4 regions of the Streptomyces sp. NPDC054765 genome follow, and region 2 is predicted to be linked to each of the others. Evidence: riboswitches for the same ligand, from Rfam matches in the RefSeq annotation. Region 2 holds a riboswitch; each other region holds the start of a gene.
What was found. Region 2 has a riboswitch for cyclic di-AMP ahead of ACWGJY_RS15005 (NlpC/P60 family protein). Riboswitches for the same ligand answer to the same signal wherever they lie in the genome.
Positions count from the first base shown of each region.

Region 1: it holds a riboswitch for cyclic di-AMP, as region 2 does, so the genes downstream of both, ACWGJY_RS01425 (transglycosylase family protein) here and ACWGJY_RS15005 (NlpC/P60 family protein) in region 2, are expected to answer to the same signal.
Region 3: it holds a riboswitch for cyclic di-AMP, as region 2 does, so the genes downstream of both, ACWGJY_RS09820 (M23 family metallopeptidase) here and ACWGJY_RS15005 (NlpC/P60 family protein) in region 2, are expected to answer to the same signal.
Region 4: it holds a riboswitch for cyclic di-AMP, as region 2 does, so the genes downstream of both, ACWGJY_RS13805 (M23 family metallopeptidase) here and ACWGJY_RS15005 (NlpC/P60 family protein) in region 2, are expected to answer to the same signal.

Region 1 covers NZ_JBSHBP010000001.1:289,970-297,595, forward strand. Annotated here, with positions in the region: gene ACWGJY_RS01405 (SurA N-terminal domain-containing protein) at 149-787, shown strand; gene ACWGJY_RS01410 (nucleoside triphosphate pyrophosphohydrolase) at 947-1,960, shown strand; gene ACWGJY_RS01415 (cytochrome P450 family protein) at 2,055-3,398, shown strand; gene ACWGJY_RS01420 (LysM peptidoglycan-binding domain-containing protein) at 3,696-4,673, shown strand; cyclic di-AMP (ydaO/yuaA leader) riboswitch at 4,925-5,094, shown strand; gene ACWGJY_RS01425 (transglycosylase family protein) at 5,102-5,773, shown strand; gene eno (phosphopyruvate hydratase) at 6,149-7,435, shown strand; gene ACWGJY_RS01435 (FtsB family cell division protein) at 7,612-7,626, shown strand, end outside.
Region 2 covers NZ_JBSHBP010000019.1:49,740-57,365, reverse strand. Annotated here, with positions in the region: gene ACWGJY_RS15015 (peptidoglycan DD-metalloendopeptidase family protein) at 1-929, shown strand, start outside; gene pcrA (DNA helicase PcrA) at 1,023-3,533, opposite strand; cyclic di-AMP (ydaO/yuaA leader) riboswitch at 3,823-4,006, shown strand; gene ACWGJY_RS15005 (NlpC/P60 family protein) at 4,015-5,145, shown strand; gene ACWGJY_RS15000 (hypothetical protein) at 5,379-5,732, opposite strand; gene ACWGJY_RS14995 (NlpC/P60 family protein) at 6,069-7,247, shown strand; gene ACWGJY_RS14990 (alpha/beta hydrolase) at 7,278-7,626, opposite strand, start outside.
Region 3 covers NZ_JBSHBP010000010.1:143,168-150,793, forward strand. Annotated here, with positions in the region: gene ACWGJY_RS09810 (PP2C family protein-serine/threonine phosphatase) at 1-581, shown strand, start outside; gene ACWGJY_RS09815 (DUF2332 family protein) at 833-2,110, opposite strand; cyclic di-AMP (ydaO/yuaA leader) riboswitch at 2,403-2,549, shown strand; gene ACWGJY_RS09820 (M23 family metallopeptidase) at 2,561-3,694, shown strand; gene ACWGJY_RS09825 (aldo/keto reductase) at 3,797-4,753, shown strand; gene ACWGJY_RS09830 (hypothetical protein) at 4,826-5,128, opposite strand; gene ACWGJY_RS09835 (helix-turn-helix domain-containing protein) at 5,298-6,548, shown strand; gene ACWGJY_RS09840 (hypothetical protein) at 6,994-7,320, shown strand; gene ACWGJY_RS09845 (YDG/SRA domain-containing protein) at 7,469-7,626, shown strand, end outside.
Region 4 covers NZ_JBSHBP010000017.1:51,483-59,108, reverse strand. Annotated here, with positions in the region: gene ACWGJY_RS13820 (DNA gyrase/topoisomerase IV subunit A) at 10-2,457, opposite strand; gene ACWGJY_RS13815 (M16 family metallopeptidase) at 2,757-4,094, shown strand; gene ACWGJY_RS13810 (M16 family metallopeptidase) at 4,133-5,515, shown strand; cyclic di-AMP (ydaO/yuaA leader) riboswitch at 5,727-5,882, shown strand; gene ACWGJY_RS13805 (M23 family metallopeptidase) at 5,895-6,674, shown strand; gene ACWGJY_RS13800 (GntR family transcriptional regulator) at 6,934-7,623, shown strand.

The DNA of each region.
Region 1 (7,626 bases), on a different contig from region 2:
CGGGGCGGCCATGGCGACCGCCGGTACCCGGGGGCGGAACCGACCCCGCCCCAGATCGTTGGCCGAAGCGGTGGCCTGGGCCACGCCGACTCCATAGCATCGATCCACCAAGGTCGAGACTTCGTCGCACGATCTGCCGGGAGGCCATGTGTTCCGCCGTAGGACAGCGCTCTCCGTATCCGCCACTGCCGCCCTGCTGGCCGCGGCCCCGTTGCTCGCGGCCTGCGGCACCGGTGCTCATCCCGGGGCCGCGGCCATCGTGAACGGGAAGCGGATCACCGTTTCGCAGTTGCAGGCGAAGGTGAAGGACGTCCGTGCCGCCCAGGCCGAGTCCCCGCAGGGCGGCCAGATGATCATGAACACCGGCCGGCTGAGCCTGGCCACCCTGAACGGCATGATCTTCGACGAGGTGCTGGCCCGCAGCGCGGAGGACGCCGGGGTGACGGTCACCCGCCGCGACGTCCAGCAGTGGCGGGCCCAGGCCGAGAAGCAGGCCGGCGGCGCCGAGCGGCTGAAGGAGATGTGGCTCCAGCAGGGTGTCGCCCCCGACGAGATCGACGCCGTGGTGCGCAACCAGCTGCTGCTCGACGGCGTCGCCCGGCATCTCGGCGCGGACCGCGGCAAGCCGCAGGGCCAGCAGAAGCTCGCCCAGGCGCTGGCCAAGACCTCCCGGTCCATGGGGATCGACGTCAATCCGCGGTTCGGCAAGTGGGACGACCACCAGGTCATCCTCGGTGAGACCAAGGACCCGTGGATCACCAGCGAGCCCGTGAAGCAACAGGCCTGACAGGCCGGGGCGTAGGGGGCGGTCCGTACGGGGAGGGGCCCAGGGAACGGAAATGGGGCCAGGGAACGGGGATGGGGATGGGGAACAGGGACAAGGAGGCGTCCGGGCCGTCGCCCACCGGCGCCGGGCGTTGTCAGTGCGGTGCGTTACGTTCGAGACGTGAACGCTGACGCCTCTGCCGCCGACACCGGCGCCGAAGCCCGCCCCGAGGGCACCGGCACCGGACGCCTGGTCCTGCTCACCACCAGCCACCGGGTCGCCCCCGGGCTCCTGTCCTGGCCCGCCTGGCAGATCCTGCGCGCGGCCGACCGCGTGCTGTGTGCAGACCCGGACCATCCGCAGCTGCCCTATCTGCGGGAGGCCGGCATCGAGGTGGAGACCGCGTCCCTGACCGCTCGTGAGCTGGTCGATTACTGCGTCCCCGAGGCGCGCACCGCCGTCGTCCTGACCTCCGCGGACGGCGAGAGCACGCTGACCGACGGCCTGGCCCGGCTGGCGGGCTCCGGCCGCGAGACCATGCCGGACCTGGAGCTGCTGCCCGGCTCCTACGACCTGCCGGGCGCCCGGCTGCTCGACCTCGTCCAGGTCATGGACCAGATCCGCGCCGCATGCCCCTGGAGCAGCATCCGGACGCACCGCGACCTTGCCAAGTACGGCATCGAGGAGGCGTATGAGCTGGTCGAGGCCATCGAGGAAGGCGATCGCGAGGCGCTTTGCGAGGAGCTGGGCGATGTCCTCCTCCAGGTCGTTTTCCATGCCCGGATCGCCCAGGACGACCCCGACGAGCCGTTCTCCCTCGACGATGTCGCGGGCGGCATCGTCGAGAAGCTGATCCACCGCCATCCCCATGTCTTCGGTGCGGAGGAGGCCGCGACCCCGGAGGACGTCAAGGCGCACTGGCTGCGGACGAAGGCGGAGGAGAAGCAGCGCGAATCGGTGACCGAGGGCATTCCGCTGGCCCAGCCCGGTCTGGCGCTGGCGGCGAAGCTCGCCTCCCGCGTCCGCACGGCGGGACTCGATGTCCCGCCCCCGGCCGGCCAGGGCATCGGGTACGAGCTGCTGGCGCTGGCCATGCGGGCCGAGGCGGAGGGCGTGGACCCGGAGGCGGCACTGCGGGCGGCGGCGCGGGCCTACCGGGACGCGGTGGTGGCCGCGGAGCGCGGAGCCTCCTGAGGGCCGTGGTGCGGGAGTCCCGGCAACGGGGGTGCGGCGGGCCCGGCCGGGTGCGCGGGCGCGCCGTGGTGCGCCCACCGGTTACGGTCGGAAGGTGCACGACAAGCCCGACGCCCCCACCGCCGACGCCCCCACCGCCGACGCCCCCGCGGGCTGCCCCGCCGCCGCGCCCGCCCCCGAGCTGTTCACCTGGGAGTTCGCCGCCGATCCCTACCCCGCGTACGCCTGGCTGCGCGCGCATGCGCCGGTGCACCGGACCGAGCTGCCCAGCGGTGTCGAAGCCTGGCTGGTGACCCGTTACCAGGAGGCCCGGCAGGCGCTCGCCGACGGCCGGCTGTCCAAGAACCCGGCGCACCACAGCGAGACCGCGCACGGCAAGGGCAAGGTCGGCATCCCCGGCGAGCGCAGCGCCAACCTGATGACGCATCTGCTCAACATCGACCCCCCGGATCACACCCGGCTGCGCCGGCTGGTCTCGAAGGCCTTCACCCCGCGCCGGGTCGCGGCCTTCACCCCGCGGGTCCAGGAGCTGGCCGACCAGCTCATCGACGGCTTCGCCGGGCGCGGCGAGGCCGATCTGATCCATGAGTTCGCCTTCCCGCTGCCCATCTACGCGATCTGCGACCTGCTGGGTGTCCCGCGGGAGGACCAGGACGACTTCCGCGACTGGGCGGGCATGATGATCCGGCACGGCGGGGGCCCGCGCGGCGGAGTCGCCCGTTCCGTGAAGAAGATGCGCGGCTATCTCGCCGAGCTGATCCACCGCAAGCGCGCGTGTCTGGGCGAGACCGCGGAGGCGGACGAGGATCTGATCTCCGGCCTGATCCGGGCCTTTGACCAGGGCGAGCACCTCACCGAGAACGAGGCCGCCGCGATGGCCTTCATCCTGCTCTTCGCCGGTTTCGAGACCACCGTCAACCTCATCGGCAACGGCGTCCACGCGCTGCTGCGCCACCCCGCCCAGCGTGAGCTGCTGCAGAAGTCGATCGCGGCGGGGGACACCGAGCTGCTCACCACCGGCATCGAGGAACTGCTCCGTTACGACGGCCCCGTGGAACTGGCGACCTGGCGGTTCGCGACCGAGGAGCTGACGCTCGGCGGGCAGCGGATCGCCGCGGGCGACCCGGTCCTGGTGGTGCTGGCCGCCGCCGACCGCGACCCGGCGCGCTTCGCCGAGCCGGACGTCCTCGATCTGACCCGCCGTGACAACCAGCACCTGGGGTACGGGCACGGCATCCACTACTGCCTGGGTGCGCCGCTCGCCCGGCTCGAAGGGCAGACCGCTCTGGCGACGCTGCTGACCCGGCTCCCGGACCTCCGGCTCGCCGCGGAACCCGGCGATCTGCGGTGGCGCGGCGGGCTCATCATGCGCGGACTGCGGTCGCTGCCGGTGGAGTTCTCGCCCGAGCGGCCTGACCAGGGACAAGGCCAGAAGTGACGCCGAGTCAGCAGTGTGACCTTTACGTGATCTGCGCTACACCGACTTGTGACTACCCGTGACCCCGGCTACCTTTCGACCGACGATCGACGGGCTTCACTCGATCGGCCGAAGCGGTGATGTGGGGGACCGGTGTATTGGTGCGCCTCGTGCGCGTCGGCCGGTGGGTGACCCGTCGAGCAGCTCGCAGAGCTCGTCGTACAACTCAACCGCCGCGCGAAAGGCATCCGTATGCGTTCCGGGAACGGCCGACACCGTCGCCCCCGTCAAGCACCGGCCATCTTTGTCACGGCGGGAGTGACCGGCGCGGGCTTCGCCCTGCCACTGTTCGCCGCGAGCGGCGCCCACGCCGCCGACACCACGACCTGGGACAAGGTCGCCCAGTGCGAGAGTGCCGGCGTCTGGAGCGCGGCCTCGGGCAATGGCCACTACGGCGGGCTGCAGCTCACCCAGGACATGTGGGACACCTACGGCGGCGCGGCCTACGCCTCGCGCCCCGACCTCGCCAGCCGTGCCCAGCAGATCGCGGTGGCCGAGTCGATCCTCGACGCCCGTGGCCCGGACGTCTGGTCGAGCTGTGCGGTGAGCGCCGGCCTGACCAAGGGCGGGCGCACGCCGGAGGTCGACCCGGGCAGCACGAGCACCCCCTCGCCCGACCCGTCGGACGCCGGCGGCTCCTCGGACCCCTGGGACTCGTCCGGTTCCTCCGGCCTGGACGGCGGCTCGGACTCCGCCGGGACGCACGACGGGCCCGGCGGCCGGCCGTCCGACTCGGACTCCGGGACGCACGACAGGCCCGGCGGCCGGCCGTCCGACCCGGCGCCCTCGCCCGATCCCTCGGACTCCCCCGGCTCGGGCGGTGCGTCCCCGGCCCCGGAGCCGTCCGGCTCCGCGACGCCGGGCGGCCGGGGCGACGCCCCGTCGCCGTCCGCCGACCCGTCCGACGGCGGCAGCCGTACGGACACCACCGGCACCCCGCACGGGACGCCCGAGAAGGGCAGGCACCGCGGCGGTGCGGTCGGCGAGGGGGGCGACGACGGCAGGTCCTCCGGCGGCCGGCACGCCTCGCGCGGCGATGATGTGCACCGCACGGACCCGGCGGCCGACGGCAACTACACCGTGCGGCCGGGTGACACGCTGTCAGCCATCGCCCAGGCCCACCGGCTGCCCGGCGGCTGGCCCGCCCTCTACGACCGCAACGAGGGCGTCATCGGCTCGGACGCCGACCTGATCAAGCCGGGCCAACTGCTCGATCTCGGGCACATCGCGGGCTAGTTCGCCGCCTTCGCCCGCTTTTGGGGAAAGTGAGACAAGGCTCTCGTTGACTGTGGTGGACCCCGGTTCGTCCGGCCCCGTCAAACCGGGGTTCACCTGCGGGTATGTGACCAACCCGTGATCAAAAAAGCTCAACTTGGTTCAGATGGTGGGGTTTGAACCCCAAGGGGATTACTGCTTAACGTCAGGACCGCTCGCCAAAGCGGGCCCTTCGATCACACGCCGAATCCTGCCGGTGATCGGAGGCAGTTGACGCGCAAGCGCCGAAGGCAGGAGCGGGGGACCCAAGGTAAGTGCCGGCCCCACTCGCGAAAGCGGGTCAACCGGCTTGGGGTGAAGCCACGTGCGCCACGCGCACACGGCCGGGCAGCTCACAGTCCGAACCCGACAGCTCACCTCGTAGGCGTCGGTGAGGAAACGAACCAACCATGCTGATCATCAAGGGCAAGCACCGTCGTCCGTCCAAGGCCGTCCGCGTCGCCACCCTCGCCGGCATCGCCGGTGCTGCCGTGGCCGTCCCGCTGATGGGCGCCACCTCCGCCTCCGCCGCCTCGGTCTCCACCTGGGACAAGGTCGCCCAGTGCGAGTCCGGCGGCAACTGGTCGATCAACACCGGTAACGGCTACTACGGTGGCCTGCAGTTCTCCAACTCCAGCTGGGCCGCCGCCGGCGGCACCCAGTACGCGCCGCGCGCCGACCTGGCCAGCAAATCCCAGCAGATCTCCGCCGCCGAGAAGCTCCTCGCGCTCCAGGGCCCCGGCGCCTGGTCCTGCGCCGGCGCCGGCAACCTGACCTCCGGTGGCCCGGCCGCCAACGTCGACACCTCCGGCTCCGCGCAGACCAAGTCCGCGCCCCAGCAGGACCAGGGCACCACCAGGACCGAGGCGAAGAAGGCCCCGGCCGCCCCCGAGCAGCACGCCTCGCGCTCCACCGAGCGCAAGTCCCTGGGTCACGGCAACTACACCGTCAAGGCGGGCGACACCCTCGCCAAGATCGCCAAGGCGCACGGCACCGACTGGAAGTCCGTCTACAAGGCCAACAAGTCGGTCATCGGCGGCAACCCGAACCTGATCTTCCCGGGTCAGAAGCTCCACGTCTGAGACCTCCCCTCACCGGGATTCCGGCGGGCCCGAGCGGCGGGCCCCCTTCCTCCTCCGTGAGACCGCCCCGCCCGGCGCGCACTTCCCCCCAGCGCGCCGTGGCGGGGCTTCTCCGTCCCGGGCCGTACCCGGGGCCGTACCCGGGCCGTACCCGCGACGCACCCGGGTCGCGGCGGGGCGGTCGCACGCCGGTGACCGGCCCCTTTCCGCGTTTTTCCCGTTCGGCGAACAATGCGCTCAAACATCCAGTGAACTGGGCTTTTGGGAAGTTTTCCGGGCCGTTCAGTCCCACGGAGCGGGCCAAAAGCAAGCGGACGCGCCCGGGGCCGTTAGGCTCGTGCTGCAGAACCTCCAGACACCCACGAAGGAGACAACGTGCCGTCCATCGACGTCGTCGTAGCCCGCGAAATTCTCGACTCGCGAGGTAATCCCACGGTCGAGGTCGAGGTCGGCCTCGACGACGGCAGCACGGGCCGTGCCGCCGTGCCGTCCGGTGCCTCGACCGGCGCCTTCGAGGCCATCGAGCTCCGCGACGGTGACCCGAACCGCTACCTCGGCAAGGGTGTGGAGAAGGCCGTCCTGGCCGTCATCGAGCAGATCGGCCCGGAGCTCGTCGGCTACGACGCGACCGAGCAGCGGCTGATCGACCAGGCCATGTTCGACCTGGACGCCACCGACAACAAGGGCTCGCTCGGCGCCAACGCCATCCTGGGCGTCTCCCTCGCCGTCGCGCACGCCGCCTCCGAGGCCAGCGACCTGCCGCTGTTCCGCTACCTCGGCGGCCCGAACGCGCACGTGCTGCCCGTGCCGATGATGAACATCCTGAACGGCGGCTCGCACGCCGACTCCAACGTGGACATCCAGGAGTTCATGATCGCCCCGATCGGCGCGGAGTCCTTCTCCGAGGCGCTGCGCTGGGGCGCCGAGGTCTACCACACCCTCAAGAAGGTCCTGAAGGAGCGCGGGCTGTCCACCGGCCTCGGCGACGAGGGCGGCTTCGCCCCGAACCTGGGCTCCAACCGCGAGGCCCTGGACCTCATCCTGGAGGCCGTCAAGCAGGCCGGTTACGCCCCCGGCCAGGACATCGCGCTCGCCCTGGACGTCGCCGCCTCCGAGTTCTACAAGGACGGCACGTACCAGTTCGAGGGCAAGGACCGCTCGGCCGCGGAGATGACCGAGTACTACGAGGAGCTGGTGGCGGCCTACCCGCTGGTCTCCATCGAGGACCCGCTGTTCGAGGACGACTGGGCCGGCTGGAAGGTCATCACCGACAAGCTCGGCGCCAAGGTCCAGCTCGTCGGCGACGACCTGTTCGTCACCAACCCCGAGCGCCTCGCCCGCGGCATCGAGGAGGGCTCCGCCAACGCGCTGCTGGTGAAGGTCAACCAGATCGGCTCGCTGACCGAGACCCTGGACGCCGTCGAGCTGGCCCAGCGCAACGGCTTCAAGTGCATGATGTCGCACCGCTCCGGTGAGACCGAGGACGTCACCATCGCCGACCTCGCCGTCGCCACCAACTGCGGCCAGATCAAGACCGGCGCCCCGGCCCGCTCCGAGCGCGTCGCCAAGTACAACCAGCTGCTGCGCATCGAGGAGATCCTCGACGACGCCGCGGTCTACGCCGGCCGCTCCGCCTTCCCGCGGTTCCGTCACGGCAGCTGACCCACGGCGGCCCGCCGCCCCGGCCGACCGGGGCGCAAGGGCTGACCGGGGCGGCAAGGGCTGATCGGGCGAGACAACCGCCCAGCACGCCGTACGTCCCCGGCGACGGTCCCGTACCGTTGCCGGGGACGCGTCTGCTTCAGCAGTCAGGCGTCCGTCAGTGAAGGGGAGACGACGTGCCCGCGGACCGG
Region 2 (7,626 bases):
ACGTTTTCGAGGCTGGCCGGCCCGGGGCCGAGGGCGGCTCATCCGGTACGGGCGGTTTCGACGACCATGCCGACCTCAGCGACGCCGCCGCCGTGGCGGACGCCATGACGCAGGCCATGCCGGTCACCGCAGCAGCCCCCGCGCCCGCCGGCCGGCGGGTCGTCGGGCCGGATGCCGGGAAGGCCGTCCGTGGCCGGGGCCGGAAGCGCCCGGTCAAGCGGTCGGCGCTGCTGACCGTCGCCGTCCCGTCGGTCGCTGCTATGGGCGTGTGTGCCGTGGCCGCCGCGGCCGTCACCGGTTACGCCGGGGACGACCAGGGCGACACGACCGCTCAGGCCGCCGCCGACCCGGCGGCCGTCAAGCCGTCCGCGGCCAACAACAAGCTCGACACCCAGCTCGCCGGACTCAGCGCCAGCGCCGACGACTTCCGCGACCGGGCCAGCCGCACCCAGGAGCGGATCGATCTCAAGGAGCGCCAGGCGCTGGAGCGTAAGCGCAAGGCGGTGGACGCGGCCCGCAAGGAAGCCGCACGTCCCAAGTTCATGCTGCCGGTCACCCAGCGCGGGCTGAGCGCCACCTTCGGCCAGGCCGGTGTGAACTGGATGTCCGTACACACCGGCATCGACTTCCCGGTCAGCTACGGCACCCCGGTCATGTCCGTGACCGACGGCACCATCCGCACCCAGTGGAACTCCGCCTACGGCAATATGGCGATCGTGACCGCGCCCGACGGCACCGAGACGTGGTACTGCCATCTGAGCAGCACCAAGCTCCGGTCCGGGTCGGTCAAGGCCGGTGAACAGATTGCCTATTCGGGCAACTCCGGCAATACCACGGGGCCGCATCTGCACTTCGAGGTGCGTCCGGGCGGCGGCGCGGCCATCGACCCGCTGCCGTGGCTGCGCGGCCACGGCCTCAACCCGAACTGACCGCCGCCCTCCCCCGGCAGGGGCCCAGCCCCCAGCCCCCAGGGCGCGGCCCCGGGGGCTACCGGCTACCGGCTACCGGCTACCGGCTACCGGCTACAGCTTCTCCACCGGTGCGTACCGCAGCAGCAGTCGCTTCGGCTTCTCGCCGCCGAAGTCGATGGTCGCCTCGGCGTTGTCGCCACTGCCCTTGACGCCGACGACCGTGCCGAGTCCGAAGCTGTCGTGGGTGACGCGGTCGCCGATGGTCAGCGCGACCACCGGACGGTCCGGGGTGCGGCGGGTCGCAAAGCCGCTCGGGCCCTTGGCGCGGGCCGATGACAGCGCGGAGCCGAAGCCGCCGCCTCCGCCGCCCGCCGCCATCCCGCCCATCGACGCGGACGGCGTCGCCGGACCCGTCCGCTTCCACTCCACATAGTCGCCCGGGATCTCCTCCAGGAACCGGGAGGGCGGGTTGTACGAGGGCTGGCCCCAGGCGCTGCGCATCGTCGAGCGGGTGACATAGAGCCGCTCGCGGGCGCGGGTGATACCGACGTAGGCGAGCCGGCGCTCCTCTTCCAGCTCCTTGGTCTGGCCCAGCGAGCGCATGTGCGGGAAGACGCCGTCCTCCAGGCCGGTCAGGAAGACGGTCGGGAATTCCAGGCCCTTGGCGGTGTGCAGCGTCATGAGCGTGATCACGCCGCTGCCGTCCTCGTCCTCGTCCGGGATCTGGTCGGAGTCGGCGACCAGCGCGACCCGCTCCAGGAAGTCGGAGAGCGTGCCGGGACCCGGGGCGGCAGCCTCCGAGGCCGCGGCCTCACCGCGGTCCTGTTCGAACTCCAGGGCCACGGCGGCGAGTTCCTGGAGGTTCTCGATCCGGGTCTCGTCCTGCGGGTCGGTGGAGGCCTGGAGTTCGGCGAGGTAGCCCGTGCGCTCCAGGACCGCTTCCAGGATCGTGGCGGGGCCGGCGCCGGACTCGACGATGGTGCGCAGCTCCTCCATGAGGACGTTGAAGCGCTTGACGGCGTTGGCGGAGCGGGCCGCCATGCCGTACGCCTCGTCGACCCGGCGCAGCGCCTGCGGGAAGGTGATCTTCTCGCGCAGGGACAGCGCGTCGATCATCGCCTCGGCGCGGTCGCCGATGCCGCGCTTGGGGACGTTCAGGATGCGGCGGAGCGGGACGGTGTCCTCGGGGTTGGCGAGCACCCGCAGATACGCGAGGACATCGCGGACCTCCTTGCGCTCGTAGAAGCGCACCCCGCCGACGACCTTGTAGGGCAGTCCGACCCGGATGAAGATCTCTTCGAACACCCGGGACTGGGCGTTGGTGCGGTAGAACACGGCGACATCGCCGGCCTTGGCGTCTCCGGCGTCCGTCAGCCGGTCGATCTCGTCGGCGACGAACTGGGCCTCGTCGTGTTCGGTGTCGGCGACATAGCCGGTGATCTTGGGGCCGGCGCCGGCGTCCGTCCAGAGGTTCTTGGGGCGGCGGTTCTCGTTGCGCTCGATGACGGCGTTGGCAGCGGACAGGATCGTCTGCGAGGAGCGGTAGTTCTGCTCCAGCAGGATCGTGGTCGCGTCCGGGTAGTCCTCCTCGAACTGGAGGATGTTGCGGATCGTGGCACCGCGGAAGGCATAGATGGACTGGTCGGCGTCACCGACGACGCACAGCTCGGCGGCGGATTCGGCGGGGCCGACCAGCTCGCGTACGAGGGTGTACTGGGCGTGGTTGGTGTCCTGGTACTCGTCGACGAGGACGTGGCGGAAGCGGCGGCGGTAGTGCTCGGCGACATCCGGGAAGGCCTGGAGCAGATGGACCGTCGTCATGATGATGTCGTCGAAATCCAGGGCGTTGGCCTCGCGCAGCCTGGACTGGTACATCGCATACGCCTGGGCCAAGGTCTTCTCGAAGCCTCCCCCGGACTCCGTCTGGGAGGTGCCCCCAGCCGCCGTCCCGGCGAAAGTCTCCTCGTCAATGAGCTCGTTCTTGAGGTTGGAGATCTTCGCGCTGAAGGACTTGGGCGGGTGGCGCTTGGGGTCCAGATCCAGATCGCGGCAGACCAGGGCCATCAGCCGCTTCGAATCGGCGGCGTCGTAGATCGAGAAGGAGGACGTGAAGCCCAGCTTCTTGGACTCGCGGCGCAGGATGCGGACACAGGCGCTGTGGAAGGTGGAGACCCACATGGCGTTGGCCCGCGGGCCGACGAGCTCCTCGACGCGCTCCCTCATCTCGCCCGCGGCCTTGTTGGTGAAGGTGATCGCGAGGATCTGGCCGGGGTGGACATGGCGCTCGGCGAGCAGATGCGCGATGCGGTGGGTCAGTACCCGGGTCTTGCCGGAGCCGGCGCCGGCGACGATCAGCAGCGGGCCGCCGGTGTGCACCACGGCGGCCTTCTGCTCGTCGTTGAGCCCCTCCAGGAGCGTCGCCGGGTCGAGGGCGGGACGGGCGGCGCCGTCGCGGTAGTACGCCTCTCTGGGCGGGGGCGCGTCGAACCTCCCGCCGAAGAGATCCGCGGGGATCTCCTCCGGGGCCGGGCCGTGCTCGTCCTCGGGGGGTGGGGGAGGGTGCTCCTCCTCGCCCTTGTGGCCGAGGTCCGCCAGGAAGCTGTCGTCAAAGAGGCTGCTCATCGCCCACCGAGTCTAGGCCGCCGCACTGACAGTCCGCCGCGGAGTGGCCAATTGCGGGCCGTTTACGGAGCGGGCGTGGCGCCGGGGCAGGTCAGGGGCACGGAGCCCGGGACACACCGGGCGCCGCCTCGTCTACCCGAATCCGACATCTGTCACAACAACCCCCGCATCGCGTTCAGGTCACAAAAAGGTTTCGGGCATATCGAACATCAGCCTTCACAGGAGCCACACGAGTTGGCTAACGTCCTCGCTCAGGCAGCCCGCCTCCCCGTGGACGACAGGTCCGCACGGGCCGCCCACGCCGAGTCCGGCCCTGCCCTCAGGCACCCGGAGCCGGGGACCCACCAGCACCACCGGGGTGAATCGATCAGGACTGCCGCCGACAGCGGACGTCCGGACCGTAGGGCACGCCTTCCGTCAGCGACACCGCCCGAACCCGACAGCTAACCCGGTAGGCGGTCCACGGAAGGAGTCGCCGGCCTTGGCGTCGCACCGCAAGCCGCGCACCAGCATTCTCACCTCGCCCGGAGGCCGTCGTACGGCGGTCGGGCTCACCACCGCCGCCCTCGCGTCGGCCACCCTGCTCTCGCAGTCCGCCGATGCCGCCCCCCGGGCGCCCAAGCCCGGCGTCGAGGACGTCAAGCAGCAGGTCGACGGCCTCTACCACCAGGCCGAGGTGGCCACCCAGAAGTACAACGCCGCCAAGGAGCGCACCGACGAACAGCGCCACACCGTCGACGGTCTGCTCGACGCCTCCGCCAAGCGCGCCGAGAAGATGAACGAGTCCCGGCGCAGACTGGGCACCTTGGCCTCGGCGCAGTACCGCACCGGCGGCATGAACCCGACGGCGCAGCTGATGCTCGCCAAGGACCCGCAGCAGTTCTTCGACCGCAGCCACCTCATGGAGCGGCTGACCGGCCGGCAGAAGCAGGCCGTCTCCGACTACCAGGAGCAGCAGGCGGCGGCCACCCGGCAGCGGGCGGAGGCGACCCGCAGCCTGGAGCAGCTGCAGACGTCGCAGACCTCCCTCAAGGAGTCCAAGCGGTCCGTCCAGGAAAAGCTGGCCGAGGCCCGGCAGCTGCTGTCCCGGCTGACCGCCCAGGAGAAGGCCCGGCTGGCGGAACTGGAGCGCCAGAAGGAGGAGGCGGCCAAGCGCAAGGCCGACGAGGAGGCGCGCAAGCAGCAGCAGGACGGGGGCGGCCCGTCCGGCGGGCAGACCGGCGGCGGCGCCGGCGACGGGGGCTCCACCGGAGGTTCGTCCTCCGCCACGGCCGGGAAGGCCCTCGCTTTCGCCCGTTCCCAGGTGGGCAAGCCGTACGTCTGGGGCGCGACCGGGCCCAGCTCCTACGACTGCTCGGGGCTGACCCAGGCGGCGTGGAAGGCGGCCGGCGTCAATCTGCCGCGGACCACCTGGGACCAGGTCAAGGTCGGCCACCGGGTGGCCACCAAGGATCTCCAGCCCGGTGACCTGGTCTTCTTCTTCGACGACATCAGCCACGTAGGCATGTACATAGGCGGCGGCAAGATGATCCACGCGCCGCACCCGGGCGCCAGCGTCCGGGTCGAGTCGATCTACTACATGCCGATCTACGGGAGCGTCCGACCGGGCTGAGACCCGGCCCCCGCTCCCCCGCCAGGCCACCCCCACGGCCACTCCCACCCCCCGCACGCCACCGCACGGCCGTCGCCTCCGGATCCGGAGTGCGATGACCGCGCGGTGTGCCGTGGAAGGGCCGTGGAAGGGCCGTGGAAGGGCCGTTTGGTCCCGGGCCGCGGCGCCGCCGGTCCCGGGGCGCGCCCTGTCCGGGGTACGGGGCCCTGTCCCGGGGCCGTCGGCCGCGGCGCTCAGGTCCAGAGGACCGCAATGAAGATATTGGCCACCGTCAGGGCGCCGACCGTGCCGAACAGCGGCTTGGCGACCTGCTCCTCGTCCCGCTTGACGTAGACCAGCGCCAGGATGACGACCAGAACGGCCATCTTGATGCCGATCTTGATGGTGTTGACGCTGTGCCCCTGGGCCTGGTTGAGGCCGACCAGCACGATGCCGGTGACCAGCATCGTCAGCGCTCCGTGCAGCATCGCCGGGACAAAGCGGGCGGTGCCCGCGCTCATCGCCTTCATCTGGGTCAGAAAGCCGCCCAGCAGGGAGGCGATGCCGATGATGTGCAGGCCGACGAAGATATTGATTACTACGTCCATAGTGCGGGATCGTAGCCGCCGCATAGCACGGCCCTTCAGGCAGGGCGCCCCCAATCGCCGCTTCGGTCAGGCCGCAGCCGGTCCCGGCCGTGCGGCCACGGTGGCACGGTCACCGGCGTACCGATCGCGGTCGAAAGCGAACAATCCCGGGCAAGTGGACTCCTCGCCGTGACATACGGGCTTAGCGTCCTCCTCCAGGCGGCCGACTCCCCGCCCTCGCCGGCCTCCCACCGGCGTCCTGTCGGCCGCCCCGCCGAGAGGTACGGCGGCGGTCCGTTCCCTCGTTACGGACCGCCGCCGGACCCACGGCCCGACGGGAAGGAAGGGAGCGCCACCGTGGCCTCGCACCGCAAGCCGCGGCAGCATCCGCTCGCCGCGCTCACCGGCGGCTCGCGCCGCGCGCGCACCGCCCGTACGGCCGTCACCCTGGCCCTGGCCGGTGCCGCCACCGCCACCGGCTTCGACGGCACCGGCCAGGCCGCGCCCCAGCCCACCCCCGCCCAGGTCAAAGACCGGGCCGACGCGCTGTACCAGGAGGCAGAGGTGGCCACGCAGAGCTACAACGGCGCGAAGGAATCCGCCGGTACCGCACGCAGGGAGCTGAGCAGGCTGCAGGACGAGGCCGCCCGCAGGACCCGGGAACTGAACGCCGCCCGCACCGAACTGGGCGCCATGGCCGCGAGCCAGTACCGCTCCGGCGGCGTCGACCCGGCCGTACGGCTGCTGCTGTCCGCGGACCCGCAGCGCTATCTGGACGGCGCCGCGGTCCTGGAGCGTACGGGCAGCCACCAGGCGACCGCGGTGGCCGGTTACGCGCGCCGGCTCGGCAGCGTACGGCAGATCCAGCAGCGGGCCGAGGACACCGCACAACGGCTGACGGACACCGAGACGGCGCTGAAGAAGCACCGGGTCACCATCGTCCACAAGCTGGACGCCGCCGAGCAGTTGCTCAGCCGGCTGACCGCGGAGCAGCGGCGGCGGATGGCGGGCGGGAGCGGTACGCACGGCGGGAGCGGTACGCACGGCGGGGACGGTGCGCACGGCGGGGACGGTGCGCACGGCGGGGGCCAGGGCCGCGCGGGCCGCGGGACCGGGCACGGGGAGGGTCCTCTCGGCGGGGCCGCCACCGGTGCGGGTGCCGCCGCGGCCGCGGCGCAGGCCCCCGGCTCCCGTGCGGCACGGGCCGTCTCCTTCGCCTACGCCGCACTCGGCAAGCCCTACGTCTGGGGCGCGACGGGACCCTCCGCGTTCGACTGCTCGGGGCTGACCCAGGCCGCCTGGAAGTCCGGCGGGGTCTCGCTGCCCCGTACGACCTACACCCAGATCAGCTCCGGACCCCGGGTCGACAGGTCCCAACTCGCCCCCGGTGACCTGGTGTTCTTCTACTCCGGGATCAGCCATGTGGGGCTCTACGTCGGGGACGGGAAAATGATCCATGCGCCGCATCCGGGGGCGCCGGTACGGATCGCGCCGATCGACGAGATGCCGTTCGCGGCGGCGACCCGGCCGGCGTAGGGCTCCCGCCGCGCGGGCGGTGCCGCGCGCTCACCCCCGCAGCTGCATCCCCAGCCAGTGGAAGATCTCCGGCACCTGGTGCTTCCACACCACCGTGGTGTGGCCGCCCGCGGCCGACGAGATCTGCTGCACGGTCACCGTCGTCGGACGCTTCGCGAGCTGCCGCAGTCCGAGGCCGGCCTGGTAGCCGTCGCCCGCCGCGCCCGACACGTACAGGGCCGTACGCGGCGGCCGCCCGGCCGCGTTGGCGGCCTTCAGGATGTGCAGCGGGTTGGACTCGATGCGCAGCTTGGGGTCCTTGCCGGCCAGGGAGTCGCGTTCGAGCGCCGGATCGTTGTAGCCGGACATGGCGACCGCGGCGCGGTAGCGGTCCGGGTGG
Region 3 (7,626 bases), on a different contig from region 2:
ACGTACGGGGCAAGGGGCTGGAGGCGGTGGAGGCCGCGGTGATCGTCATCGGCGCTTTCCGTGAGGCGGCGGAACAGGAGACGACCCTGGAGGCGGTGGCGGGCCGGCTGGAGCGGGCGCTGCAACGGGAGGGCGGACGGCGTGCGGGGCTCGATCAGTTCGAGGGGTTCACCACTGCCGTCCTGGCCGAGATCCCCGCCAACGGGCAGTCCGTACTGCGCGTCCTCAACCGGGGCCACCCGTCCCCGCTGCTGCTCACCCCGGACGGTGGTCTGTGCGAGCTGGTGCCCGCGGCGCCCGCGCTGCCCCTGGGGATGAGCGAGGTGGCGAGCTGGCCGGACCGGTCGGACGAGACGTTCTTCCCGGCCGGCGCCCTGCTGCTGTTCTTCACCGACGGTGTGACCGAGGCCCGGGACCTGCTGGGCCGCTTCTACAACCCGTCGAGCAGACTGCGCGGCTGCCGCTTCGCGGGCCCGGACGCCCTCCTGGACACCCTCACCGAAGACGTCGCACGGCATACGGGCGGTGCCCCGGCCGACGATATGGCCCTGCTGGCGGTGCAGCGGCCGATGGGGGCGTAAGCGGCCGATGGGGGCGTAAGCGGCTGATGGGGCGTAAGCGGCCGATGGGAGCGTAGGGGCGGGCGGAGAGGAGGGCGGAGGGCCGCAGGGGGCCGGGGGGCGTGCGGGGCGTCCGCGCAGCCCCGGGACGCGCCCTCAGCTCCTGGACGCGCCCTCAGCCCCCGGACGCGCCCTCAGCGCCTGGGCACGGCCGCCGCTCCCGGACGCGCCCTTTCCGCGGCCGGACGCGCCCTCCGCAGCCGGACGCGCCCTCAGTTCGCGGACATGCCCCCGGCGCCCGGCAGCCGGTGCAGGCTCTCGCCGTGCGGACCGGTGAGCGCGACCGGGCGCTCGTCCAGTGCGAGGGTCAGCAGCGTGTCATCGGGGTGCGGTGAGCGGTGCGCCGGCGGGGTGATCCAGGGCAGGACGGAGTGGTGCTCGTGGGAGATCCAGTGCCCGCCGCCGGGCCGTCCGCGCAGCAGCGACCGGACGAGCTGTGCGAACTCCTCGCGTCGGGCGGGCGGGAGGTGGTCCAGCGCGGCGCTGTGGAAGATCACCAACGGCGCCTCGGGCGGCGCCTCGGCGGCGAGCGCGGGCAGTTCGTCGACCAGATCGCCGCGCACCATCCGCGGCCGCGGCGCCGGCCGCACCGCGTCGACGGTCGCGGACAGCCGCGCCGCCCGCTCCTCATCGCCCGGCCGGACGAGCGCCTGCAGCCAGCGCAGATCGTCCGGTTCGGCCACCGGGTCGAGCGGATCGAGGCCGATACCGCCCCGCCAGACGATGCGCGGCAGCCGGTCGGGCAGCTCGTCGGCCGCCCATTCCGTACGGCACCCCAACACCAGCGGATTGCCCGGTTCCCCCACCTCGGCCCGGAGGGTGTCCGGCTGTGGGGCATCCTCCCGGAGGGGGTCTGGCTGTGGGGTATCGCCCCGGAGGGTGTCTCCCTGTGGGGTATCGCCGCGTGGGGTATCGCCCCGGAGGGCGCCCCCGCCCGCCGCGGCGTCATTCTCGTACCGGTGGTGCCGGTCGTACCGGTCGTACCGGTAGCGATAGCGGTCGGGATGCAGACACAGTCCTGCCGACGTGCCGACCTCCAGCAGCGCCAGGGGCTGCGGCAGGCGGGCGAGCAGCGGCAGCAGCGCGGCACAGCGGCCCGGCTCGTCGGTCCGGGCGGAGCGCTGCATGATCACCGCGCGCACCTCGTCCCAGTGCCGGATCGTCCACTCGCGCCAGCGCCCGTACGCCATCTCTCCGCGCGGGCCCAGCTCGGCGTGCGGGCCGTCGAGATAGCGGACGGCGGCGAGCAGGAGGTCCGGCTGCTGTTTGCCGCCGGCCGGCAGCGATCCCGACAGCAGATCGCAGAGCTCCGGGTCCTGGCCGATCCGCGCGCTCAGCTCCGCGTGCGCCCCGGACCGCCCCCGCGCCTGATGCCAGGAGAACTCCCGGTACCGCTCCGCCACTCCCCATGCGCCGGTGGCAGCGCTCTCGACGTTCCCGGTGTGCCCGGTGTGCCCGGTGTGCCCGGTGTTCCCGACGTTGACGACCATGATCCGACGTTACTGCTCTCACGCTCCGTGACGGAGGGGCGCCCCTCCGCATAACAACTGACGCACAATCAACGGGAGATCGTTTAGAGCCGCACGGTCAACTCGCCCGGTTTGTAGCTGTGTTGGCCGAAAAAGTCCACGCCGAAGCTCCCGCGGAGCCCATATGGATTCACGCGAAGGCTTGGAATTCGGATGCGATCTCTATTACTGTCCGATAACGCAGCGCGGTCGTCCCAGCCGTCGCAAGAGGCGGCACCGCGCGCCGACGCCGAATCCCGCACGCGCTTTTCACGCACCTCCAGCACCTCGAACTGCACCAAGGGAACCGGGGAACCACTTCCTTGGGGTGAATCGGACGCTCCCCGCCAGCGGGCGCCCGTAGGAGACCTTCCTGCTCCGAACCCGTCAGCTAACCCGGTAGGCGAGAAGGAAGGAAAGGAGAGCGCCCCCGTGGCGTCCAACAGGCCTGCCCCCGAGGGTCCGTCCGCCTACGACCTCGATGACCGAGGTGCCTTCCAGGGCCCCGGTGATGCGGACAGCAACAACGACGGACCGTGGGAGGAATGGAATCCCACCGAGGATTCCCCCCGCTCGGTCCGTGGCAAGCACCGGGTGGCCAAGCAGCGCGGCGGCGGACTCGCCCGCGGCGGCACGGTCCTGGGCGTCGGCGTCATCGCGGCGGTCGGAGCCGGCGGCATGGCCACGGCCGAGGGCCGCCCGCCGGTCCCGATCTCGATGCCCGACGTCGGCGCGATGGCCGATGACCTCGCCGACAACCTGCCGGACGCCACCTCCGTCCCCGGCATCGGGGACCTCATATCCGACCCGGGCGCGGACTCCACTGCGGCCGACGGTGCCGGCTCCGCCTCCACCACGGACGATGCGGCGCAGGACGCCTCCGGGCCGCTCACCCGGGCCACCCGGACGGGCACGGACTCGGGGCTCGGCGAGGCGCTGCGCAGCCGCATCCTCCAGCAGGCCGACGCGCAGCAGGGCGCCGCCGATCAGGAGGCCCGGGAGACCGCCGAACACACCGCATTCCAGAAGGCCGAGAGCGAAGCCGCCACGCACCAGAAGTCGGCCGAAAAGGCCGCAGCAGCCAAGAAGGCGGCCGAGATGGAGGTCAAGCACGAGGCCGAAGAAGCGGCCCGTCAGAAGGCGGAGGCCGCACGCCTCGCCAAGTTGGCGAAGAACTTCATCACCCCGGTCTCCTCGTACACCCTCACCGCGAGCTTCGGCCAGTCCGGTGACCGCTGGGCGGCGGACCACACCGGACAGGATTTCGCGGCGCCGACCGGCACCCCCGTCAAGGCGGTGCACTCCGGCACCATCACCCAGGCCGGCTGGGCCGGCTCGTACGGCTACCGCATCGTCCTCACCCTCGACGACGGCACCGAGCTCTGGTTCTGCCATCTGTCCTCGATGGTGAAGACCTCCGGCAAGGTCGGCACGGGCGACGTCATCGGCCGCGTCGGCGCCACCGGCAACGTCACCGGTCCGCACCTCCATCTGGAGGTACGCCCCGACGCCGGCGACCCGATAGACCCCATGCCGTGGCTACGCGATCACGGCCTGCACGTGTGACACCGCTGAGGAGGCGGCGGACGGGGGCCGGGGGTCGAGGGCCGGGGGTCGGGGGTGTAAGCGGAAGGAATACTTCCGCTCCCCCCGACGCTGTAGTAACGCATGGCCACGACACAAAACCCCCGAAACAGTCGTTCCCTCGGTTCGCTCTCCGTCTCCCCGCTGTCCCTCGGTGGCAATGTCTTCGGCTGGACGGCCGACGAGGCTCAATCGTTCGCCGTGCTGGACGCTTACGTGGCGGGCGGTGGCAACTTCATCGACACCGCCGACGCCTACTCGGCGTGGGTCCCCGGCAACAAGGGCGGCGAATCCGAAACCGTCCTCGGCAACTGGCTGTCCTCCCGCGGTAATCGCTCCGATGTCGTCATCGCCACCAAGGTCGGCTCCCACCCCAACTACAAGGGCCTGTCCGCCGCCACCATCAAGTCCGCGGTCGATGCATCCCTCACTCGTCTGCGCACCGACTACATCGACCTCTACTACACCCACTACGACGACGAATCGGTCGAGGTCGGGGAGTTCCTCACCGCCCTCGACGACCTCGTCCGGGCCGGCAAGGTCCGCGAGATCGCCGCGTCCAACATCTCGGCGGAACGCCTGGAAGAGTCCCTGGCCTTCTCCGCCCGCGAGGGCCTGGCCCGCTATGTCGCCCTCCAGCCCCACTACAACCTGGTCTCCCGCGACACCTACGAGGGCGAACTCGCCGATGTGGCCGCCCGCCACGGCCTTGCCGCGGTCCCGTACTTCGCCCTCGCCGCCGGCTTCCTGACCGGTAAGTACCGCCCGGGAGCCACCGTTGACAGCGCCCGCTCCGGACGCGCGCTCAAGTACGTGGACACCGACCGCGGTCAGCGCGTCCTCCGGGCCCTCGACACCGTCGCCGCCGCCCACGGGGCCGAGATGGCCACCGTCGCCCTCGCCTGGCTCGCCGCCCGGCCCACCGTCGCGGCCCCCATCGCCAGCGCCCGCACGGTGTCCCAGCTGCCGGCGCTGCTTGCGGTGGCTGACCTGACGCTCAGCGACGCCGAATTGACCCTCCTCACGGAGGCGTCGGCCTGATCCACCGCACCGCCCGGGTACGCCTACGGGCCGGGGCAACCAGCGCCCGGCCCGTAGTTGCGCCGCGCCGCCTCACGCCCGGCGGTCCACCGCCACCCACGAAGCGAGCGCCACCCCACCCGCCACCGCGAACACCGAAGGCCAGGCCCCGATCTTCTTGGCCAACGGATGCGACCCGGCAAACGCAGCCACGTACGCCCCACTGAGCGCCACCGCCGTCGCGTTCCCCGCCTTCTGCCGCCACCCCTTGGCCGCCACGGCCCCGGCGGCGGCCAGCGCCACACCACCGAGCGGCCGCTTCTTGGTCCAGCGGGCGGTGGCGTAGCCGCCGACGAGCCCACCTGCGGCCACCACTGCCGTAGGAACCCCAGCCATCACGCACACCCTTCTACAAACAACGACACTTCTCATCTTTCGACCCTACGTCGCACCATCGGCGTCAGATTCGTGTGTCACAGCATCGTGGACTCGGCAAGCACAGTAACGAGTTGAGCCTGAACACGTACTCTGGCAGTGACGTTGCGTGTACAGAGAGGGGTCGAACGTGTCACCTGGCGCTACTCCGGAACTGTCTAACGAGCCGATTGCGTTCGGTCAGCGGATGCAGGTTCTCCGTCTTCGTCGCGGCATGAGCCGGACGGTTCTAGCCGGCCTGCTGGACAAGTCCCCCAGCTGGGTAAAACAAGTTGAGGGGGGACGGCTCCAGATGCCCAAACTCCCCGTGGTCCTGCGGATTGCTGAGGCTCTCCGCGTGCCGAGTCTTTCTGATCTTGTTGGCGATCAAGCAACGGCAATCTCGCTCTTCGCTGGTCCCGGCCATGCCCGCCTCCCACAGGTGCGGGACGCCATCAATGAGTATCCGCTGACGACTTTGCGCCAGGCCCCTTCCGCCGCGCATCTGAAGAACCGCATTGCCCATGCGTGGCAGGCGCGACACTCTGCCCCTCATCACCGTGACGTGATCGGCGAACTGCTCCCTCATCTCATTCGCGATGCTCAAGCCTTCTTGGCTCAAGCGGAGTCGGGAACGGAACGGAGGGCTGCACAGTCTGTGGTGTCCGAGGTCTATAGCCTCAGCCAGTTCTTCCTTGCGTACCAATCTGACTCGTCGCTGTTGTGGCGGGTAGCGGAGCGCGGGTTGGTATCCGCTCAAGAATCCGAAGATCCACACACCATTGGTGTTGCGGCGTGGCTTGCCGCACAGGCGCATCGCGACAGTGGCCCCGCGCACTACGATGCCGCCGACGCCGTAAACCTTGCGACTCTCCGTTACCTGGAACGCTTCCTCTCAGAGGCGGACGATGACGTACTAGCCATCGCTGGGGCGCTGAACTTCGAGGCCGGATATACCGCTGCCCGGCGAGGAGACGCCGGAACTGCTTGGCGCTACTGGGACGCCGCACGGTCCATGTCAGAGCGACTTCCCGCGAACTATTTTCACCCCGTGACCTCGTTTTCTAGAGCGATCATGGGTGCACACGCAGTGACCGTAGCCGTGGAGCTGCACGCAGGTGGTGAAAGTGTCAGACAAGCCGCCGCTGCGGACGTGACGCGCATTCCGTCTCGCCCGCGGAGTGCTCGCCACCGCATTGAAGAGGCGCGTGGGTACCACCTCGACGGCCAGGCTGAGACTGCTCTGGCAGTTCTGGACAAGGCCTACCAGGCCGCACCCGAAACCATCCGCTACAACGGATATGCGCGGCGGATCGTTTTGGAAGAGACCGAGTCGAGGAGTCCGGCGCAGCGCCGACGTGCGAGTGAACTCGCAGTGAAGATCGGTGCGTTGCTCGCATGAGTAAGGGGGCACAAACTGTGCCCCTGATGTTCTCCGCGTGGCCCTACGGTCAGATTGGACTGACTGACGAGGACCCCCGCGACCGCTCTACACGGCCCGGGGGCATGGCCAACCTGAGAGAGCAGGTCAACGTGGTGCACGGTGTCGCCCGAATCTTCGAGGCCGTTCTGCAGGCCCTGTTACCTACATCGGGCCGGCATAGGCCAGGAGCCGACCCCACACATATCGCGAGCCGCACAGCTTCGCCCATCACCGAGCCGCGAAGGCACACACCTGACCTTCCGCTGTGCGGAGAGGACACCCTGGTCCGGCCGTACGTGCTCGCACAGGTGCGAGAGGAGGGGCATCGACTCCCACCGCAGTGCCGACGACGGGGCGTCATGCTAGTTGCCCGCGGCTTGGACATCCGCTCCGAAACGATGTGTGGCATGAGGAGGGGGGCCTGATGATTGCCCAGCAGCCTCTGCGCCTGCTTCCCTGGCCGAACGCAGCAGGCCAACCGTGCTACCTGTCCACAGATGGGACGGGCTATTTGTCGCGCCTCGCTGACGAGATGGAGCAGATGCAGCTCGACATGGGAATCGATCTTCTCGACTTTGCGCGCGAACTCCTCGATGACAGCAAGGTTGCTCCTCATGAACTTCGATTCCTTGCATACCGGTTGATGGAGTCGCTCCGTGATGCCCTACGTGTCGCTGAGAGCCGCGGCGACCGGATTCCCGTACGGGGCGACGGTGAGCCAGTGGAGGCAGAGACAGCGAACCGGAGCTGAGTAGTGCGCGTGGCCTGTGTGACTGCTGAGCCTGTGGAGGCCTGAGCGTCTAGCCCATGCCGATAGACAGCCCTCCAGGGGGTGTGGTGCTGACCACACCCCCTGGAGGCATGCGTCGTGGGAGGCGACGGGTTGGCAAGATTCGTCTATGGCGAAGGCGCGGTCATCCAACCCAGTCCGTTTTGGCCCTCCTCAGGACGTTGAGGAGGGCCAGTGGTTCGCGGGACATGCGGAGTTGCACGCAGCCGGTGTGCATCGTGCGTATGGACAGGGCATCTCTGGCACCGCTCGCGGGGGTGTCGATTC
Region 4 (7,626 bases), on a different contig from region 2:
CGCGCCTGATCACACCGGCCCCGCCAGCGCCGCCACCTGCTTCGTCAGCGGCACACCCGAGCCGTCCCGCCGCGGATCCACCTCCGGCAGCTCGACCGGGGTGCCCTTGGCATCCGCGGCCCGCACCGGAGCCGGCCCGGCCCATGCCTGGACGAGCACGTCCTCGCCCTTCAGGAACCGCTGGCAGCGCACGCCGCCGGTCGCCCGGCCCTTGCGCGGATACTGGTCGAACGGGGTGAGCTTGGCCGTCGCCACCGAGTCGTCCAGCGTGCCGTGCGAGCCGGCGACCGTGAACACCATGGCCTCGGAGGCCGGGTCGACTGCGGCGAACGCGAGCACCTTCGCCCCCTCACTCAGCTTCACCCCCGCCATACCGCCCGCGGGCCGGCCCTGCGGCCGCACCTGCGATGCCGGATAGCGCAGCAACTGCGCCTCGTCAGTGATGAAGACCAGATCCTCCTCGCCGGTGCGCAACTCGGCCGCGCCCACGATGCGGTCGCCATCCCTGAGGGTGATGACCTCCAACTCCTCCTTGTTGGCGGGGTAGTCGGGCACCACTCGCTTGACGACGCCCTGCTCCGTACCGAGCGCCAGCCCCGGCGAGGACTCGTCCAGCGTCGACAGGCAGATCAGCTCCTCGCCGTCCTCCAGCGTCAGGAACTCCGAGAGCTGCGCACCACCGGAGAGGCTGGGCGCGGCCGCGGTCTCCGGAAGCTGCGGCAGATCGACCACCGAGATCCGCAGCAGCCGGCCCAGGGAGGTCACCGCACCCACCTCGCCACGGGTCGTCGCCGGCACGGCCGAGGCGATCACATCGTGCTTGACCCGCTTGGCGTCGGCGTCGAAGGGCACGTCCCCGGTGACCGTACGCGCCAGCAGGCCCGTGGAGGACAGCAGCACCCGGCACGGGTCGTCGGAGACCTCCAGCGGCACCGCGCCGACCGAGGTGCCGGCCGACTCCAGCAGGACCGTCCGCCGGTCCGTGCCGTACTTCTTCGCGACCGCGGCCAGCTCGCCCGACACCAGCTTGCGCAGCTCGGCGTCCGACTCCAGGATCTGCGTCAGCTTCTCGATCTCGTCCTGCAGCCGGTCACGCTCCGACTCCAGCTCGATACGGTCGAACTTGGTCAGCCGGCGCAGCGGGGTGTCGAGGATGTACTGCGTCTGGATGTCGCTCAGCGAGAACCGTTCGATCAGCCGCTCCTTGGCCTGCGCGCTGTTCTCGCTGGAGCGGATGAGCCGGATCACCTCGTCGATGTCCACCAGGGCCGTCAGCAGGCCCTCGACGAGATGGAGACGGTCGCGCCGCTTGGTGCGCCGGAACTCGCTGCGCCGGCGCACCACATTGAAGCGGTGGTCGACATAGACCTCCAGCAGTTCCTTGAGGCCCAGCGTCAGCGGCTGCCCGTCCACCAGCGCGACGTTGTTGATGCCGAAGGACTCCTCCATTGGCGTGAGCTTGTACAGCTGCTCCAATACGGCCTCGGGATTGAAGCCGTTCTTGACCTCGATCACCAGCCGCAGGCCGTGCTCGCGGTCGGTGAGGTCCTTGACGTCCGCGATGCCCTGCAGCCGCTTGGAGCCGACCAGGTCCTTGATCTTGGAGATGACCTTCTCGGGGCCGACCGTGAAGGGGAGTTCGGTGACGACCAGGCCCTTACGGCGGGCGGTGACGTTCTCCACCGCGACCGTCGCGCGGATCTTGAACGTGCCGCGGCCCTTCTCGTACGCGTCCCGTACGCCACCGAGGCCCACGATCCGGCCGCCCGTCGGCAGATCGGGACCCGGCACGAACCGCATCAGCGTGTCGAGGTCGGCGTTCGGATGCTTGATCAGATGGCGGGCGGCGGCGATCACCTCGCCCAGGTTGTGCGGCGGCATGTTCGTCGCCATACCGACGGCGATGCCGGATGCTCCGTTGACCAGGAGGTTCGGGTACGCGGCAGGGAGGGTGGCCGGTTCCTGCTCCTGGCCGTCGTAGTTCGGCGCGAAGTCGACGGTGTCCTCGTCGATGGACTCCGTCATCAGGGACGTCGCAGACGCCATCCGGCACTCGGTGTACCGCATCGCGGCGGGCGGGTCGTCATTGCCCAGCGAACCGAAGTTGCCGTGGCCGTCGACCAGCGGCAGCCGCATCGAGAACGGCTGTGCCATGCGCACCAACGCGTCGTAGATGGACGCATCGCCGTGCGGATGGAGCTTACCCATCACCTCGCCGACGACGCGGGCGCACTTGACGTAGCCGCGGTCGGGCCGCAGCCCCATCTCGTTCATCTGGTACAGGATGCGGCGGTGCACGGGCTTGAGACCGTCGCGGGCGTCCGGCAGGGCGCGCGAGTAGATGACCGAATACGCGTATTCGAGGAAGGAACCCTGCATCTCGTCGACGACGTCGATGTCGAGGATCCTCTCCTCGAAGTCGTCCGGCGGCGGGGTCTTCGTGCTGCGGCGGGCCATCGCGGCTGCGGCTCCTTCTGCTGCGTCTAGTGCCGACGCCGGGAGACGGCATCGGAACAACGGTCAACCAGTCGGGTCAACCAGCTGGGGGATCGACCCGCGAGTATGTCTGAGTCTGACGCGGACCATTGTGGACCGCCCCACTGACAACGCCGACCGCGACTCCCCCTTCGGCTCCCGCGGGCGCCGATCACGGTGCCTGTTCGGGGCCGGTCGCACGGGAACTTCGCCAGATGCCGATCCGCTTGCATACAGTGACAGAACTTCCTCGCAAGCGGATCGAAGGGACGTACATGCCCATGGGTCACACGGCCACAGAACAAGCCGGCTCCGGCGGCCTGACAGCGACCGAGCACCGGCTGGCCAACGGCCTGCGCGTGGTGCTCTCAGAAGACCACCTGACCCCGGTCGCAGCGGTCTGCCTGTGGTACGACGTCGGCTCCCGCCACGAGGTCAAGGGCCGTACGGGCCTGGCTCACCTCTTCGAGCACCTGATGTTCCAGGGCTCCGCGCAGGTGAAGGGCAACGGCCACTTCGAGCTGGTGCAGGGCGCCGGCGGTTCGCTCAACGGCACCACCAGCTTCGAGCGCACCAACTACTTCGAGACCATGCCCGCTCATGAGCTGGAGCTCGCGCTCTGGCTGGAGGCGGACCGGATGGGCTCGCTGCTGACCGCGCTCGACGACGACTCCATGGAGAACCAGCGCGACGTCGTCAAGAACGAGCGCCGCCAGCGCTACGACAACGTCCCCTACGGCACAGCCTTCGAAAAGCTGACGGCCATGGCGTACCCGGAGGGCCACCCGTACCACCACACGCCCATCGGGTCGATGGCCGACCTGGACGCGGCCTCTCTGGAGGACGCGCGGGCGTTCTTCCGGACGTACTACGCGCCCAACAACGCCGTGCTGTCGATCGTCGGCGACATCGACCCCGGGCAGACGCTGGCCTGGGTGGAGAAGTACTTCGGCTCGATCCCCTCGCACGACGGCAAGCAGCCGCCGCGGGACGGCACGCTGCCCGACGTCATCGGCGGCGAGCTGCGCGAGGTCGTCGAGGAGGACGTGCCCTCCCGGGCCCTGATGGCGGCCTACCGCCTGCCCCACGACGGCACCCGTGAGGCGGACGCCGCGGACCTCGCGCTGACCGTCCTGGGCGGCGGTGAGTCCTCCCGTCTCTACAACCGGCTGGTGCGCCGCGACCGCAGTGCCGTGGCGGCCGGCTTCGGCCTGCTGCGGCTGGCCGGTGCGCCCTCGCTGGGCTGGCTGGACGTGAAGACGTCCGGCGGGGTGGAGGTCCCCGACATCGAGCGTGCGGTCGACGAGGAGCTGGCCCGCTTCGCCGCCGAGGGCCCGACCCCGGAGGAGATGGAACGGGCGCAGGCCCAGCTGGAGCGCGAATGGCTGGACCGGCTCGCCACGGTCAGCGGCCGCGCCGACGAACTGTGCCGCTTCGCCGTCCTGTTCGGCGACCCGCAGCTCGCGCTGACCGCCGTGCAGCGTGTCCTGGAGATCAGCCCCGAGGAGGTGCAGGCGGCCGCCAAGGCCCGGCTGCGCCCCGACAACCGCGCGGTGCTCGTCTACGAGCCCACCGAGCCGACCGACGCCGCCGACACCGAGGAAGGGGAGGACCAGTGAGCGACGCCACCACCCACGCCGATTCCCCCGTGAGCAGCATGGACTTTCACCCCCAGCCCCGGGGCGGCGCGCCCAAGCCGTGGGCCTTCCCGGCCCCCGACCGCAGCCAACTCCCCAACGGGCTCACGCTCCTGACCAGCCACCGCCCCGGCCAGCAGGTCGTCGCGGTCGAGATCAGCCTCGTCGCTCCGCTGGACGCCGAGCCCGAGGGGCTGGACGGCGTCGCCACGATCATGGCACGGGCGCTGTCCGAGGGCACTGACAAGCACGACGCGGAGGAGTTCGCCGCCGAGCTGGAACGCTGCGGCGCCACACTGGACGCGCACGCCGACCACCCCGGCGTACGGGTCTCCCTCGAAGTGCCGGCGTCCCGGCTGCACCGCGCGCTCGGCCTGCTCGCCGATGCGCTGCGCGCTCCCGCCTTCCCGGAGAGCGAGGTCGAGCGGCTGGTGCGCAACCGCCTCGACGAGATCCCGCACGAGCTCGCCAACCCGGCCCGGCGCGCCGCGATGGCGCTGTCCAAGGAACTGTTCCCGGCCACGTCCCGTATGTCGCGACCGCGCCAGGGGACCGAGGAGACCGTCGGGCGCGTCGATGCCGCGGCCGTCCGCGCCTTCTACGACGCCCATGTACGGCCCGCCACGGCCACCGCCGTCATCGTCGGTGACTTCACCGGTGTCGACCTCGAAGCGGCGCTCGCGGACACCCTCGGCGCCTGGAGCGGCTCGACGGCCGAGCCGCTGAAGGCCTCGCCGATCGTCGCCGACGACACCGGCCGCGTGGTGATCGTGGACCGTCCCGGCGCCGTTCAGACGCAGCTGCTCATCGGCCGTATCGGTGCCGACCGGCACGACCGGGTGTGGCCCGCGCAGGTCCTCGGCACGTACTGCCTGGGCGGCACCCTCACCTCCCGTCTGGACCGCGTGCTGCGGGAGGAGAAGGGCTACACCTACGGGGTGCGCGCCTTCGGCCAGGTGCTCCGCTCCACCGCCCCCACGTCCCCCGAGGGAGCCACGGGTGCCTCGCTGCTCGCCATCAGCGGCTCGGTGGACACCGCCTCCACAGTCCCGGCGCTGGAGGACCTGTGGAAGGTGCTGCGCACCCTCGCGGCAGAGGGGCTGACGGATGACGAGCGGGATGTCGCCGTACAGAACCTTGTCGGCGTCGCGCCGCTCAAGTACGAGACCGCGGCAGCCGTCGCGGGCACCCTCGCCGATCAGGTGGAGCAGCACCTTCCGGATGACTTCCAGGCACAGTTGTACGTTCGCCTCGCGGAGACCGGCACGGTCGAGGCGACCGCGGCGGCCGTCAACGCCTTCCCCGTGGACCGGCTGGTGACGGTCCTGGTGGGGGATGCGGCGCAGATCGCCGAGCCCGTCAAGGCGCTGGGCATCGGTGAGGTGACGGTCGTCGGCGGTTAGTCCCGCCATGTGAAAGAAGGTCATAAATCGACAAAGCGGCTCCCGTGGCGTACGTCCGTCACGGGAGCCGTTGTATGTCCGGTTTATCGCAGCCTGCGGCCCGGTTCTTGTGGCATCCCGCACAAAAATGCGGATCTGTTTGCTGATTGAAAGTTGTCCCGCTTAGCGTCGGTGCGGCTGTTCGTCACAACTCCGCCACAACAGTGGCACCGGGCAGTCATCGCCGAGTCCCCGTACGGCGCGAGCCAGGGGAGCCGGGGACCCAGTGTCCCTTGGGGTGAATCGGACTCCTTTCCGGAGGAGCCCGTAGGAGACCTTCCTGCTCCGAACCCGTCAGCTAACCCGGTAGGCGAGACGGAAGGAAAGGACAAGCCAGCACATGGCGTTCATGCGTGCCACCGGGAAGCACCGTCGTGCGAACCACCCCGCTCGTACGACCCGCAACATCGCCGGCATAGCCACCCTCGCGGCCGGCGGCGTTGTCGCCTCCGTGGCCTCGCCGGCGCTGGCGGCCACGGATGAGGCACGCACCCACGACACCGGTCTGCAGCGGGCCGTCGTGCTGGGTGACGAGCTCGCCAACCATGTCGCGGCCCAGGCCGACGCGCAGCAGGCGGCAGCCGAGGCCGCGGCAGCGAAGGCGAAGGCCGAAGCCGTGGCCAAGAGGCAGGTCGAAGAGGCCAAGCGGCGCGTCGAGGCCGCCCGTAAGGCCAAGGAGCGTGCCGCCCGCGAGGCGGAGCGCAAGCGCCTCAACACCTTCGTCGCCCCCGTCGCGAACTCCTACGTCTCCACCGCCTACAAGGCCTCCAGCGGCCTGTGGTCCTCGGGCAGCCACACCGGCATCGACTTCCACGCCGCCTCCGGCACCAGTGTCCATGCCGTCGGCGCGGGCACCGTCGTCGAGGCCGGCTGGGGCGGCGCGTACGGCAACAACATCGTGATCAAGATGAACGACGGGACGTACACCCAGTACGGTCACCTGTCGTCGCTCGGTGTCTCGGTCGGTCAGCACGTCACCCCGGACCAGCAGATCGGGCTCTCCGGCGCCACCGGCAACGCCACCGGCCCGCACCTGCACTTCGAGGCCCGTACCGGCCCTGCCTACGGCTCGGACATCGACCCGGTCGCGTACCTGCGCTCACACGGCGTCAACGTCTGACCTGCGGCCCCGCCCGGCCGTGCGTCCCACAGCGCCGGCGTCACGCGGCGCCCTCCGGAAGCCCCGGCCACCCGGCCGGGGCTTCGGCGTATCCGGCGTGCGGTGGGTGGGTACCGGATACGCCGGTGGCCACTGCTTCTGGCCAAAAAATATCCATGAATAACCGGAGTCCGCCGGAAAAGCCGTTCCGGTCGAATAGAGTCGCGGAAAAGCTGCCGACCGGCGGCGTTTCCAGGGGATTACGGCGGAGGCACGGAAGATGCGAGGCCATATTTCCGCGCATGCGGTGTGCACGGCGATTCGCGACGACATTGTCTCCGGTGTGCTGGCGCCGGGGAGCCGGCTGATCGAGGAGATCCTGGCGGCCCGGTACGGCGTCTCCAGGGTGCCGGTCCGTGAAGCGCTGCGCACCCTGCAGTCCGAAGGCTTCGTCACCACCCGCCACCACGCGGGCGCCTGTGTCGCCGAGCCCACCGCGCAGGAGGCCGCCGATCTCCTCGACGTCCGCGCCCTGTTGGAGCCGCTGGGTGCCGCCCGCGCGGCCGCCCGCCGCAGCCCGGCCCACCTGAAGGTACTCCGCGGCCTGGTACGGCTCGGTCGTGAGCGGGCACGTCACGGCAGCCCCGCCGATCTGCGCCAACTGGACGGCTGGTTCCACGAGACGCTGGCCCAGGCGGCCGGCAGCCCCAGCCTGACGGCCTTGCTGACCCAGCTGCGGCGCAAGGTCGAGTGGATGTACGCCGTGGAACTGCCGGCCCGGACCGGGGAGTCGTGGGACGAACACGGCGCGGTGCTGGACGCGGTGGCCCGGGGCGACGCGGAGCGGGCACGTGCCCTGATGGCGGCTCATGTCGAGCGCTCACTCCCGGTGTACCGGCTGCGGCGGCCCGCCAAGACGGAGGTGAGGGATCCGAAACCGCCCGTCAACACGGCACGCGCCCGCCCTTAACAA